Regions from separate parts of the Bradyrhizobium sp. SMVTL-02 genome, predicted to be linked through region 2. Evidence: predicted binding sites of a transcription regulator. Region 2 holds the regulator's gene; each other region holds the start of a gene.
What was found. Region 2 encodes HrcA, which represses chaperone genes, less so after heat shock. Its sites were predicted from a motif close to GTTAGCACTCNCNNNNNGNGAGTGCTAAC; they were not measured.
Positions count from the first base shown of each region.

Region 1 (4,663 bases), 960 kb from region 2:
TCGTGTACGCGACCAGATCTTCCGGCATTTTAAGCTTCTGGTCGCAATGAGAGAGCTTGATCTTCGAGATTTCAAGCGCAACGTTCTGAAAGAATTTTTCACTCTCTTCAAGCGCGCTGTCAATTCTCCTCCTCTCAGGCCAGCAATCGGCGTGTTCTACATTCGCTAGCCACTCCTCAATAAAATTTCCTCTCACGATGAACTCGTCGGCATGGCGAGAGATATCGAAATTGTAAAGCAATTTCGCCATCAGGATCAGCATCCAGCGTTTGATCTCATGTGAGATCTCGATCGTGCTCTGATCTGCAACGAATGGCGCAACACGCTCTTGAAAGCCAGCCGCGCTCTGAGTTAGCTCAGCTAGAATTGTATCGCACGGCTTCACTTGACGAGCGGAAATCGCTTTCAATTTCAACAGTGGGAATGCCGACGGAGCATATGCATACACAATGTTTCTGTAGTGGTGCTCGCTGATATCGTAACAATCAGTGTCTTCGTAAAAGCGCTGAACCAATTCAGGAGAGTTGAAAACGAAGATCTGGCGGCCGCCCGTTTCGTACCTGTAGAGATCGGTGTGGCTTATTCCCAACATAAACGCAGCAAAGTCTACCCGATCCTGTATATTGGGGAGATCCAGTTTGTCGTAAAGGACGGTCAATTCCCACCCAACTCATTCATTCTAGCGATGCAATGAGCAACCGCAGTTGCCAGCTCCTATCAACGGCTAAAGCAGCGACGCTTCCTCGCCCTGCCGTCAAGGGGCAGGGCGAGGTCAGCGGTACCGCACTTTCGGCCCTGCATAGCCGGGCAGTCGTGCGCCCGATTTCGTCAGCGCCCCTTACGCGCTTTTTGCCGCAGCTTTTGCATCCTGCGGCATGGCCCCAAAACCGCCGCGGCTCGAAGAGCCACGAACTTCTTTCGTTTTGGTCTGCTCTTGACTTGGCATCGGCGCTTTCTCTCCGTAAGCCCAAGCTCCTGTCGTGCTGCTCATGCTCAGCTCCTTCCAACTGGCCTCGATTGGCCTACTGTGAGAGGGAGCAAGGGGCATGCCAGCGTCCCTCGCGAACTCTCAGCACCTCATCGCGCTTCGGAAGGGTTCGAGAAGGCGCAACAGCACGCAACTGTTTTGGATCTCACACAGTTGTGCCCCACTGTCAGACGTCGAACAAAGATCGAGCGGCCGACGCCGTCGCATCTTGCCGTATAGACGACAAGGACCAGAACTATATTCGTTGCGGCCCGGATTTTGCTCCGACCCGAGAACTCGGGCTAAAGAGCTCGGTCGAGACCTTAGATCAGAAGAGGGCTCCGGCATGAGACGCAACCGCGTTTGGGAAGAGATGGCCCGATCGCCGGGCCAGTCTGCCGCGATCATTTTGATCGAGCAACATGGACGAACCCTATCCAACGAGAAGGGAACGCCTTGGAGCAGAAAGGAGGCGGCTGGCGTATTATCGGGATTAAAGATCTCGGCTTTGCGCGTTGAGCGGGTCGCACTAACGACCAAATCGGATCATTGTTGCTGATCTACTAAGGCTCCAAACCACGTCTCTCGCGTTGCCTGCAATCTTTGTCCGCGACTTGCGCTTGTTTGTCGCGACTGTCAGGTTTTCTTTCTGCGCGTGGTCAAGATATCCGAGGGGCTCGACAGCATACAACCTGACGCCGCGGCCGATTCAACCCTCATGCGTGCCATCCTGGTGTGAGATAGTTGCAGTAGCTGCATGATCCGATTGTTTGCTACCTTCAAAGCCGCATCACTGGCCTCCCAGGGTGATGCGGGGGCGGACTCGGCGTATTTCCGATCCAGTCGTCGGTGCCGCCCCTCACTTTACTCTTTGCGACCGGTCTAAAGAAAATGTTGTGAAACGGGCACGGTTTCCTTTCGTTGCCTCCCCGAGGCGGATCTAGTCGCAATCGTAGGACGCGAGACGATGCGTATACGATCATCAGCATCTTGAAGAAAAGTGGATGAAGCGCGATTGAGCTTTGCGTGAGCGCTGGCTCGTCTTGATCCGTTCCGCCGCGCGGCTCGGCCGAGGCACGAACCGTGGCACGGGACGTGCGAGTCCGTTTTACCGGGATTCTGCATGACCCTTCGGAATCCGGCATGACGTCGCCAGTGATCATTTCGCGAGCGCCATTGCCGTTATGCTAAGGCGCAGCGCACGGCTGTGCATGTAAAATGCCGCCATTGATAAGCATTCCGATGAGCGGGACTGCTCCTAGTCCGCCACGATTCCCTTCATCAGCAGAGGCGGCCAGAACGGCTGGATGGTCTAACCTTATGCAATGCTAGAAAGCATTGCTCGGGTGAGCGACCGTCCAATCGTCGGTTTGCCTTCTGTGGCTGATGCCTGTGTTCGAATCCGCGCGTTTCGTTCAGCTCCGAAGAGAGCGCCACCGGCGCGCCTGGCCGATCTCATCAGCTACCGTCAACTGCCAAGATTAGTGATTGAGCAAGATGAATAAGCGCGCTTATGAATGAGGGGCATCAGCGAACCTGTTCACGCTCTTTCGCTGTTGCGGACATGGCGGTAACTCGAAGAAAATCCGGACCGCCCACTGAAGCAAGCCACGGCAAGCTCCTGTTACCCAGCGCGCTCATCAGCGCTCGCGTCTGCATCGGCCGGAGCCGGCTTTCGAGCAGTCAATGAGACCAAGTTGAATGGCATTAGATGACTAAGAATCTCGAGGCCATCAATCTTTTGGGGATTCGTCCTGGCCAAGAGCATCCGCCGCGACATCGTGCAGGCCTCGGCCGAGCAGCTACACTGCGCTAATAGCGGGCGGACCAGTTAGCGACGCTAATGATTCAGATAGATACGCTTCTGAGTGCTGATTTTTTGCTGGAAGCCCTTGCTCCCGTAAAAACCCCATCCTATTTCAGCTGCGCCTGCGCTAGCACTCGCTGGCACAGACTGCTAACAACGTTGAAATCCTCAACTCCTGCAAATGTTTTAGGAGGACTGCATGCACTTCCGTCCGCTTCATGATCGCGTCGTCGTCAAGCGCATCGACGCAGAAGAGAAGACCGCTGGCGGCATCATCATTCCCGATACGGCCAAGGAAAAGCCCTCGCAGGGCGAAGTGATCGCCGTTGGCCCCGGCGGCCGCGACGAGAGCGGCAAGCTGATCCCGATCGACATCCAAGTCGGCGACCGCGTGTTGTTCGGCAAGTGGTCGGGCACCGAGGTCAAGATCGACGGCCAGGAGCTGTTGATCATGAAAGAGAGCGACGTCATGGGCGTACTCACCGACCTGTCGGCCAAGAAGAAGGTCGCTTAATCCAACCGCTCGCACCGCTCACCCCTGAGGAGCGCCTGCCGGGCGCCTCGCCAAGGGTGAGATGAGACCAAGACAACTCAGGGAAACCAATATGTCATCCAAAGAAGTGAAATTCGGCGTTGACGCCCGCGACCGCATGCTGCGCGGCGTCGACATCCTCGCCAATGCCGTGAACGTCACGCTCGGCCCGAAGGGTCGGAACGTCGTCCTCGATAAGTCGTTCGGCGCTCCCCGCATCACCAAGGACGGGGTCACCGTCGCCAAGGAGATCGAGCTCGACGACAAGTTCGAGAACATGGGCGCCCAGATGGTGCGCGAAGTCGCCTCCAAGTCCGCTGACGCGGCCGGCGACGGCACCACCACCGCGACCGTGCTCGCGGCTGCGATCGTCCGTGAAGGCGCCAAGGCGGTTGCCGCCGGCATGAACCCGATGGACCTCAAGCGCGGTATCGATCTCGCCGTCGACGCCGTCGTCGCTGACCTCCAGAAGAACTCCAAGAAGGTCACCTCGAACGAGGAGATCGCCCAGGTCGCCACGATTTCGGCTAACGGCGACGCGGAGATCGGCAAATTCCTTGCCGACGCCATGAAGAAGGTCGGCAACGAGGGTGTCATCACCGTCGAGGAAGCCAAGTCGCTCGAGACCGAGCTCGATGTCGTCGAGGGCATGCAGTTCGATCGCGGCTACATCTCGCCCTACTTCGTCACCAACGCCGAGAAGATGCGCGTTGAAATGGACGACGCCTACATCCTCATCAACGAGAAGAAGCTCTCCTCGCTGAACGAGCTTCTGCCGCTGCTCGAGGCCGTGGTGCAGAGCGGCAAGCCGCTGATCATCGTCGCTGAGGACGTCGAAGGCGAAGCACTCGCGACCCTGGTTGTGAACCGCCTGCGCGGCGGCCTGAAGGTCGCGGCCGTCAAGGCTCCGGGCTTCGGCGATCGCCGCAAGGCCATGCTGCAGGACATCGCGATCCTGACCGGCGGCCAGGCGATCTCGGAAGATCTCGGCATCAAGCTCGAGAACGTCACGCTCAACATGCTCGGCCGCGCCAAGAAGGTGATAATCGACAAGGAGAACACCACGATCGTCAACGGCGCCGGCAAGAAGGCCGACATCGAGGCGCGCGTGGCCCAGATCAAGGCGCAGATCGAGGAGACCACCTCGGAGTACGACCGTGAGAAGCTGCAGGAGCGTCTCGCCAAGCTCGCGGGCGGCGTCGCGGTGATCCGCGTCGGCGGCGCGACCGAGGTCGAGGTGAAGGAGCGCAAGGATCGCGTTGATGACGCGATGCATGCGACCCGCGCGGCGGTCGAGGAAGGCATTCTGCCGGGCGGCGGCGTCGCCCTGCTCCGTGCCACCGAGCAGCTTAAGAAC
Region 1 is NZ_CP182469.1:1,278,413-1,283,075, reverse strand. Features, by position in the region: gene ACNJYB_RS06190 (cytochrome P450) at 1-658, opposite strand, end outside; gene ACNJYB_RS06185 (hypothetical protein) at 839-991, opposite strand; gene ACNJYB_RS06180 (co-chaperone GroES) at 2,974-3,288, shown strand; gene groL (chaperonin GroEL) at 3,380-4,663, shown strand, end outside.
Region 1: a site for HrcA is predicted at 2,901-2,929, ahead of ACNJYB_RS06180 (co-chaperone GroES). Genes of this name have one in related genera too.

Region 2 (4,663 bases):
CGTGGCTTCGACGCTGGTCGGGTTCGCTTCCAGCGTCACCTCGACGTCGCCGGCGACGGTCCAGTGCTTGCCGATCGCATCGAGCACCGCGCCGACTGTTGAAGGCTGCATCAGCGAGGGCGTGCCGCCGCCCAGAAAGATCGAGGTCACTTCACGTCCGGGCGCGCGCTCGGCCGTGGTTGCGATCTCGCGCGCGAAGGCCGACGCAAACCGCGCTTCGTCGATCGCGGCGTGGCGGACATGGCTGTTGAAGTCGCAATAGGGGCACTTCGACAGGCAGAACGGCCAGTGCACGTAGACGCCGAAGGCTTCCGATTCCTGTCTTGACGCGTTTTCCCGGCGCGAACCGGCATCCACTTCGCTCGACAACGCTCTAGCGCGGCTCAAGGCAGATCTCCGCCAGTTTCACGAAGGCGCGGGCGCGATGCGACAGGCCGAGGCCGAGCGGCGGCAGGCCGTGCTTCTCGATGCTTTCCATCTCGCCGAAGGTGCGGCTGTGGCCATCGGGCAGGAACATCGGATCGTAGCCGAAGCCGGCAGTGCCGCGCGGCGGCCACACCAGCGTGCCGTCGACCCGGGCCTCGACCTCCTCGAGATGATCGTCCGGCCACGCCACGCAGAGCGCGGAGACGAAATGCGCCGTTCGGCGGTCGGGCGTGGTCGCGCCGCGTTCCTGCAACAGCCGCTCGATCTGGGCCATCGCCGCGTTGAAATCCTTGGTCGGGCCGGCCCAGCGCGCGCTGTAGATGCCGGGCGCGCCGTCGAGCGCGTCGACGACGATACCGGAATCATCGGCGAACGCGGGAAGCTTCGTCGCCTTCGCCGCCGCGATCGCCTTGATCGCGGCGTTACTGCCGAAGTCGTTGCCGGTTTCCGCGGGCTCGTCCAGGCCGAGCTCACCGGCCGACACCGCCTCGATCCCGTACGGCGCAAGCAACTCCTCCATCTCGGCGAGCTTGCCGGGATTGTGGGTGGCGATGACGAGCTTTCCGGTGATTCGGCGGTGCATGGGCCTATTGACTACGCGACAGCCAGTTTCTGCAAGTCCACGAGACGCGCGACGCCCTTGCGCGCCAGCGCCATCAACGCCAGGAACTCGGTTTCCGTGAACGGCTCGCGTTCCGCGGTGCCCTGCACCTCGATGATGCGGCCGTCGCCGGTCATGACGAAATTGGCGTCGGTCTCGGCCTCGGAATCCTCGGCATAATCGAGGTCGAGCACCGGCGTGCCGTTGTAGATGCCGCAGGAGATCGCGGCGACGTTGTCGCGCAGCACGTTGGCCTTGATCATGTTGCGCGCCTTCATCCAGTTGATGCAATCGGCGAGTGCGACCCAGGCGCCGGTGATCGAGGCCGTGCGGGTGCCGCCGTCGGCCTGGAGCACGTCGCAATCGACCGTGATCTGGCGCTCGCCGAGCGCTTCGAGATCGACGATGGTGCGAAGCGAGCGGCCGATCAGGCGCTGGATCTCGACGGTGCGGCCGCTCTGCTTGCCGGCCGAGGCCTCGCGGCGGGTGCGCTCGGAGGTCGCGCGCGGCAGCATGCCGTATTCGGCGGTGACCCAGCCGCGGCCCTGGCCCTTCAGCCACGGCGGCAGGCGGTCTTCCAGCGTGGCGGTGACCAGCACATGGGTGTCGCCGAATTTCACCAGGCACGAGCCTTCCGCATATTTGACCACGCCGCGCTCCAGCGTCACGGGGCGCAATTCGTCGGGCGCACGGCGGCTTGGCCGCATGGGAAATCCTCCAAAACTTTCGGAAAAGGGCTGTTCGCGGTGCTTGTAGGTGGGGTCAGGGTGAGCGGCAAGGGGGAAGATCAGCGCTTAATCGCCCCCGGTTTTCCACCCCGCAAACGCCACGCTTGTCAGAACCGTCCCGGATGGACAAATTATGAGCATCTGAGAGGAGTTAACCGTCTGTGGCCCATCACGATCCGATCCATCTGATCGCGCCGCGCGCAGGCCTCGCCCAGCTCAACGAGCGTTCCCGCGACATCTTTCGTCAAATTGTCGAAAGCTATCTCGCAACCGGCGAGCCGGTCGGCTCGCGCAACATTTCCCGCCTGATCGCCACGCCGCTGTCGCCGGCCTCGGTCCGTAACGTCATGGCGGACCTGGAACAGCTCGGCCTGATCTATGCCCCGCACACCTCGGCGGGCCGGCTGCCGACGGAACTCGGGCTGCGCTTCTTCGTCGACGCCCTGATGCAGGTCGGCGATCTCACCGAGGCCGAACGGCAGTCGATCCAGAGCCAGCTTGCCACGGTCGGCCAGGCCCAGTCGGTCGAGGCGGCACTGGACCAGGCGCTGACGCGGCTGTCGGGCCTGACCCGTGCGGCAGCGGTGGTGCTGACCCCGAAATCCAATGCGCGGCTCAAGCACATCGAATTCGTCCGGCTGGAACCGGAAAAGGCGCTGGTGATCCTGGTCGGCGAGGACGGCCAGGTCGAAAACCGCGTGCTGACGCTGCCGCCCGGAGTTCCATCGTCCGCGATCACCGAAGCCGGCAATTTCCTCAATGCGCGGATTCGCGGGCGGACCCTGGCCGAGGCGCGGCTCGAGCTCGAAACCGCGCTCGGGCAAGCCCGCGCCGAGCTCGATCAATTGACGCAGAAAGTGATCTCGGCCGGCATCGCCAGCTGGTCCGGCGGCGAGAACGAGGACCGCCAGCTGATCGTCCGCGGCCACGCCAATCTGCTGGAAGATCTGCACGCGCTGGAGGATCTGGAGCGCGTGCGCCTGCTGTTCGACGATCTCGAGACCAAGCGCGGCGTCATCGACCTCTTGGGCCGGGCCGAGACCGCGGAGGGCGTGCGCATCTTCATCGGTTCCGAGAACAAGCTGTTTTCCTTGTCCGGCTCCTCCACGATCATCTCGCCCTATCGGGATGCCGCCGGCCACATCGTCGGTGTTTTGGGCGTGATCGGGCCGACGCGGCTGAATTACGCCCGCGTGATCCCGACCGTCGACTACGCCGCCCGCATCGTCAGCCGCCTCCTGGGGGGCTGACCGGCGTTTGCGCCGATCACGGGCGCTTGATTTTCGGACGCTTAGGCACGATATCCGGGCCAACAATCCCTGGAAACGAGTTCGAGATCAGAGCCGATGACCGAGCAAGACCGGCAACCCGAAGACACGACTGCAGCGACCGGCGAGCCCGTGGTGTCAAAACCCTACATCATGCCCGACGATCCCGAGCCCGGCTCGGTGGAGACATTGCAGAAGGAAGCAGCCGAGGCGCGCGATCGCATGCTGCGGACGCTGGCCGAGATGGAGAATTTGCGCAAGCGCACCACGAAGGAGGTCGCTGACGCCCGTCTTTATGGCATCACCGGCTTTGCCCGCGACGTGCTCGACATCGCCGACAATCTCCAGCGCGCGCTCGATGCCGTTCCGGCCGAAGCGCGTGCTGCGGCCGATCCCGGGCTGACCTCGCTGATCGAGGGCGTCGAGCTCACCGAGCGCTCGCTGCTCAACGCGCTGGAAAAGCACGGCGTGAAGAAGTTCGATCCCTTGGGCCAGAAATTCGACCCGAACTTCCAGCAGGCGATGTTCGAAGTGCCCGATGCGTCGGTGCCGTCGGGCACCGTCGTGCAGGTCGTGCAGGCCGGCTACACCATCGGCGAGCGCGTGCTGCGCCCGGCGCTGGTCGGTGTCGCCAAGGGCGGCGCGAAGCCTGCGCCCGCGGCGAACAACAACGAGTCGAGCGGCGCGACGAACTGAGTCTTAGAACCCTCCCTCGTGGTGAGGAGCCGCGCCCTTGCGCGGCGCCTCGAACCATGAAGGGCAAGATGTTACGGCGGGGCCCTTCATCCTTCGAGGCGCGCGCGAAGGAGCGCGCTCCTCAGCGCCGCCTACGCACTCACCGCGATATCCGCGGACTGAATCCGCTTCACGCCGGCCTTGGCCATGTCGGCCCAGGCCTTTGCCAGCGAGCCCTGGGTGTCGATGCCGCGGCAGGCGTCTTCCACCACATAGACCTCGAAGCCCGCCTTGCGTGCGTCCAGCGCGGTCCAGGCGACGCAGAAATCCGTCGCAAGGCCAGCGACGAACACGCGCTTGATCTTGCGGCCCTTCAGGTAGCCGGCGAGGCCCGTCGAGGTCTTGCCGTCGGCTTCGAGGAACGCTGAATAGCTGTCGACGTCCTTGTGAAACCCCTTGCGGATGATGAGCTCGGCATGCGGGATCGACAGGTCCTTCGACAGCGCGGCGCCATCGGTGCCCTGCACGCAATGATCCGGCCACAGCACCTGCTTGCCGTAGGGCAGGTCGATGGTCTCGAACGGCTTCTTGCCGGAATGCACCGACGCAAACGACACGTGGCCGGGCGTGTGCCAGTCCTGCGTCATCACCACGTTCGCAAACGCTTTGGCCATCTTGTTGATGACGGGCACCACCTGTTCGCCTTCCTTCACCGCAAGGCTGCCGCCGGGCAGGAAACAGTTTTGCACGTCGATCACGAGCAGCGCGGACGCATCGTCCGGCTTGATCGATGCCGCTGCAAACGGCGCGGTTGGCGCGAGGGTCGCCAGCGCCGTCGTTCCAAGCATTGCCAAGATTTGTCGCCGATCCAGCATCATTCGTCTCCCGCCGGGATGATCCAACCGGGGAAGTATACGAACAGAAGCCCGAAAATGCAGCCGGGTTTGGTGAGGCTTGGGCTACCC
Region 2 is NZ_CP182469.1:319,450-324,112, forward strand. Features, by position in the region: gene hemW (radical SAM family heme chaperone HemW) at 1-357, opposite strand, end outside; gene rdgB (RdgB/HAM1 family non-canonical purine NTP pyrophosphatase) at 374-1,009, opposite strand; gene rph (ribonuclease PH) at 1,021-1,734, opposite strand; gene hrcA (heat-inducible transcriptional repressor HrcA) at 1,917-3,005, shown strand; gene grpE (nucleotide exchange factor GrpE) at 3,102-3,719, shown strand; gene pncA (bifunctional nicotinamidase/pyrazinamidase) at 3,851-4,573, opposite strand; gene ACNJYB_RS01510 (hypothetical protein) at 4,658-4,663, opposite strand, start outside.

Region 3 (4,663 bases), 3.5 Mb from region 2:
GCCTGATCATGGTGCCGGAAACCTCCGACAAGCGCACCGGCGGCGCGCTGGACGATCCGGAGATGGAGGTCGCCAACACGATGGACGCGATCGTGAAGGGCACGAGCGCAGGGATCGAGCTGCTGATCAACATCGTCGCGATGCTGCTGGTGCTGGTGGCGCTGGTCTATCTCGTCAACGCCATTCTCGGCCTGTTGCCAAACATCGGGGGCGCCGCGATCTCGCTGCAGCGCCTGCTTGGCCTCGTCATGGCGCCGGTGTGCTGGCTGATGGGGTTGCCGTGGGACCAGGCGGTGACGGCCGGAAGCCTGATGGGCACCAAGACCGTGCTCAACGAGCTGATCGCCTATGTCGACTTCTCGAAGCTGCCGCCCGATGCGCTCGACCCGCGCTCGCGCCTGATCATGCTCTACGCGATGTGCGGCTTCGCCAATTTCGCCAGTCTCGGCATCATGATCGGCGGCCTGGGAGTGATGGCGCCGGAGCGGCGCGAGGAGATCAACGCGCTGGGACTCAAGTCGATCGTATCGGGGACGCTGACCACGTGCTTGATCGGGGCAGTGGTGGGGGTGTTGAGTTAGCTCTGTCCACCCATCATTGCGAGCGAAGCGAAGCGATCCAGAAATGCGTCTACGGAGTTAGTCTGGATTGCTTCGTCGCAAGGGCTCCTCGCAATGACGAGCGAGAGACCTGGGCGCCCCCTCCGACACCTACGCCTCTAAGCCTTCAGCTCCACCGTCTTGAATTCCGCCGGCAGGATCACCTCCAGCAATTCGACATCGTCCGAATAATCCAGGATCATGTGCTTGATCTTTGGCGGCTGGGTCCAGGCGCTGCCTTGCTTCATCAAGGTCTCGCCCTGCCCATCCATGTAGGTTTTCACCCAGCCCTTGAGCACATAGACCATCTGGAATTCGACGTCGTGGAAATGCAGCTTTGAGACCTCTGCCGGATCGCAGGGGCCTTGCAGGCGGATCACATGCGCCTGCGCGAGGCCATGGGTCGCATCGGCGATGCCGAGGTCGCGGTATTTTGCGTAGGCGCGCAAGCCGTCGGCCTTGAAGTCTTGTTCGCGGTGATGGCTGATCGCGATGCGCTGCTTCCGACGTGCGGGCCTCTTCGGTGCGGTGGTGCGCGCCTTTGCCTTCACCGCCTTGCGCGCCGAGGACCGCGCCGCGGCCCTGGCGCCGCTCCGCTTCTTCACCGCGGTCTTGGTTGCGGGTCTTGATGCCTTTTGCCTGGCCATTGTCTGCCTCCCTGATCCGGGCCGCGCCCGCCGGACGGGTGCAACCCGACGGCAGACTAGCCAGTCCTGGACCAGGCAGCAATTGCGGGCTCGGGCCAGCAGACGCGATGGAGCCGACCGCTCGTAGCTTGTCCGAAGCTGTCGTGGCGAACGGCCGTCGTCTCGTATCCGTTCCCCCGCCGACTTAATCTCCCGCATGATGAGCCAGGAGTAGCAGCGTGTTCGTGGGGTGGGGAAAGCGAAGCGTGCCCGCCATATCGGATGCGATCGCGGAGCAATGGCAAGCCCGGCGCGCGCGAGGAGCGCGCCTTTGCCCACCCGACGAGACCACGCCTTAAATCAATTTAGCCGGAACACGCCGTCGACGGCGCGCAGCTCGGCCGGCTTGATCAGCTTGGAATGCGCCACGGTGACCGAATGGAGCGGACCGTCGAGCTTTTCCTGCCAGAAGGCCAGGAAATCCGTCAGCGCCGGGAATTTTGGAAACATGTCGTAGTTCTGCCAGACATAGGTCTGGAGCAGCGAGGGATGATCCGGCATCCGGTAGAGAATTTGTGCCGTCGTCAGCCCGTAGCCCAGCATCTGTTTCCGGAAGTCTTCGGAAACACCCCCAACGCGCAGTCCCATGCCAAACCTCCTTTGCAGGAGCGCATACAGGGGGTGGCTTGATCCATGCCCCGGGAGCCACCCGGAATCGATGCGCTCACATGAGAGAAATGTGACGCAAACTGACAACCCAGCTCAAGCCCAAAAGTTTAACAAGCTGTTGAAGTTCAATGCGTTAGCAGCAGACATGTCTCCGTGCTAATACGGTCTCCCAAGGGGGCCTCGAAGAGGCCTCCAGGCTGGTTAACGATGGAAAAGAGATTCTGGCAGTCCCCGCTTCCGGGTGCTGATTTTTCTGCTAGAAGCCCTTGCCCCCGCAAAAATCCTGTCCTATTTCAACCTCGCTCGTGCTAGCACTCGCGGGCATCGATTGCTAACAATCCAAAATCCTCAACTCGTGCAAATGTTTAGGAGGACTGCATGAAATTCCGTCCGCTTCACGACCGCGTCGTGGTCAAGCGCATCGACGCAGAAGAGAAGACCGCAGGCGGCATCATCATTCCCGACACTGCCAAGGAAAAGCCCTCCCAGGGCGAAGTCGTCGCCGTTGGCCCGGGTGGCCGCGACGAAGCTGGCAAGCTGATCCCGATCGACCTCAAGGTCGGCGACCGCGTGCTGTTCGGCAAGTGGTCCGGCACCGAGGTCAAGATCGACGGCCAGGACCTGTTGATCATGAAGGAGAGCGACGTGATGGGCGTTCTCGAGGTCAACGAGTCCAAGAAGAAGGCGGCTTAAGAGCCCCTCTCCTCCCTCCAGTCAAACATTATCCAAGGAAAATTCCAGATGGCAGCCAAAGAAGTCAAATTCTCGGTTGAAGCGCGCGACAAGATGCTGCGCGGCGTCGACATCCTCGCCAATGCGGTGAAGGTCACGCTCGGTCCGAAGGGCCGCAACGTCGTGCTCGACAAGTCGTTCGGCGCGCCCCGCATCACCAAGGACGGCGTCACTGTCGCCAAGGAGATCGAGCTCGAGGACAAGTTCGAGAACATGGGCGCGCAGATGGTGCGCGAAGTCGCCTCCAAGTCCGCTGACGCGGCCGGCGACGGCACCACCACCGCGACCGTACTCGCGGCCGCGATCGTGAAGGAAGGCGCCAAGTCGGTCGCCGCCGGCATGAACCCGATGGACCTCAAGCGCGGTATCGACCTCGCGGTCGAAGCCGTGGTTGCTGACCTCGAGAAGAACTCGAAGAAGGTCACCTCGAACGACGAGATCGCCCAGGTCGGCACCATCTCGGCGAACGGCGATGCCGAGATCGGCAAGTTCCTCTCCGACGCCATGAAGAAGGTCGGCAACGAGGGTGTCATCACCGTCGAGGAAGCCAAGTCGCTCGAGACCGAGCTCGACGTCGTGGAGGGCATGCAGTTCGACCGCGGCTACATCTCGCCCTACTTCGTCACCAACGCCGACAAGATGCGCGTTGAGATGGACGACGCCTACATCCTCATCAACGAGAAGAAGCTCTCCTCGCTGAACGAGCTGCTGCCGCTGCTCGAGGCGGTGGTGCAGACCGGCAAGCCGCTGGTCATCGTCGCCGAGGACGTCGAAGGCGAAGCGCTCGCGACCCTGGTCGTGAACCGTCTGCGCGGCGGCCTGAAGGTCGCGGCCGTCAAGGCTCCGGGCTTCGGCGATCGCCGCAAGGCCATGCTGCAGGACATCGCGATCCTGACCGGCGGCCAGGCGATCTCGGAAGATCTCGGCATCAAGCTCGAGAACGTGACGCTCAACATGCTCGGTCGCGCCAAGAAGGTGATGATCGACAAGGAGAACACCACGATCGTCAACGGCGCCGGCAAGAAGGCCGACATCGAGGCGCGCGTGGCCCAGATCAAGGCGCAGATCGAGGAGACCACCTCGGACTACGACCGTGAGAAGCTCCAGGAGCGTCTCGCCAAGCTCGCCGGCGGCGTCGCGGTGATCCGCGTCGGCGGCGCGACCGAGGTCGAGGTGAAGGAGCGCAAGGATCGCGTTGATGACGCGATGCATGCGACCCGCGCGGCCGTCGAGGAAGGCATCGTCCCGGGCGGCGGCGTCGCCCTGCTCCGTGCTTCCGAGCAGCTCAAGGGCCTGCGCACCAAGAACGACGACCAGAAGACCGGCGTCGAGATCGTGCGCAAGGCGCTGTCGGCGCCCGCTCGCCAGATCGCGATCAACGCCGGTGAAGACGGCTCGGTGATCGTCGGCAAGATCCTGGAGAACAAGGCCTACAATTACGGCTTCGACTCCCAGACCGGCGAATATGCCGACCTCGTCAAGAAGGGCATCATCGACCCGACCAAGGTGGTCCGCACCGCGATCCAGAACGCTGCCTCGGTGGCCGCGCTCCTGATCACCACGGAAGCCATGGTCGCCGAGCTGCCCAAGAAGGGCGGCGCCGGCCCGGCGATGCCCCCGGGCGGCGGCATGGGCGGCATGGACTTCTAAGGTCCGGCTACCTCGAGGACTACGAAACCCCGGCAGCGATGCCGGGGTTTTTGTTTTGAGCGATACACGCCAAAGTAGTGCAATTGGTCATTCCGGGGCGCGACGAAGTCGCGAGCCCGGAATCCATTTCACTACTTGCACATGGCCTATTACGTCTATCTCCTTGCCAGCAAGAAATACGGTACGCTCTACATCGGCGTGACGAACGACATCGTCCGCCGCATCCATGAGCATAAGAGCAAAGCCGTCGCCGGTTTCAGCAAAAGATACTCTGTCGACAGGCTCGTTTGGTTCGAGATTTACGACGATCTCCTCACCGCCATCGCACGCGAGAAGGAATTGAAGAAGTGGCGAAGGGAATGGAAGGTCCGGCTTATTGAGGAGAAG
Region 3 is NZ_CP182469.1:5,210,481-5,215,143, forward strand. Features, by position in the region: gene ACNJYB_RS24805 (NupC/NupG family nucleoside CNT transporter) at 1-581, shown strand, start outside; gene ACNJYB_RS24810 (cupin domain-containing protein) at 719-1,246, opposite strand; gene ACNJYB_RS24815 (usg protein) at 1,586-1,873, opposite strand; gene ACNJYB_RS24820 (co-chaperone GroES) at 2,273-2,587, shown strand; gene groL (chaperonin GroEL) at 2,636-4,276, shown strand; gene ACNJYB_RS24830 (GIY-YIG nuclease family protein) at 4,418-4,663, shown strand, end outside.
Region 3: a site for HrcA is predicted at 2,202-2,230, ahead of ACNJYB_RS24820 (co-chaperone GroES). Genes of this name have one in related genera too.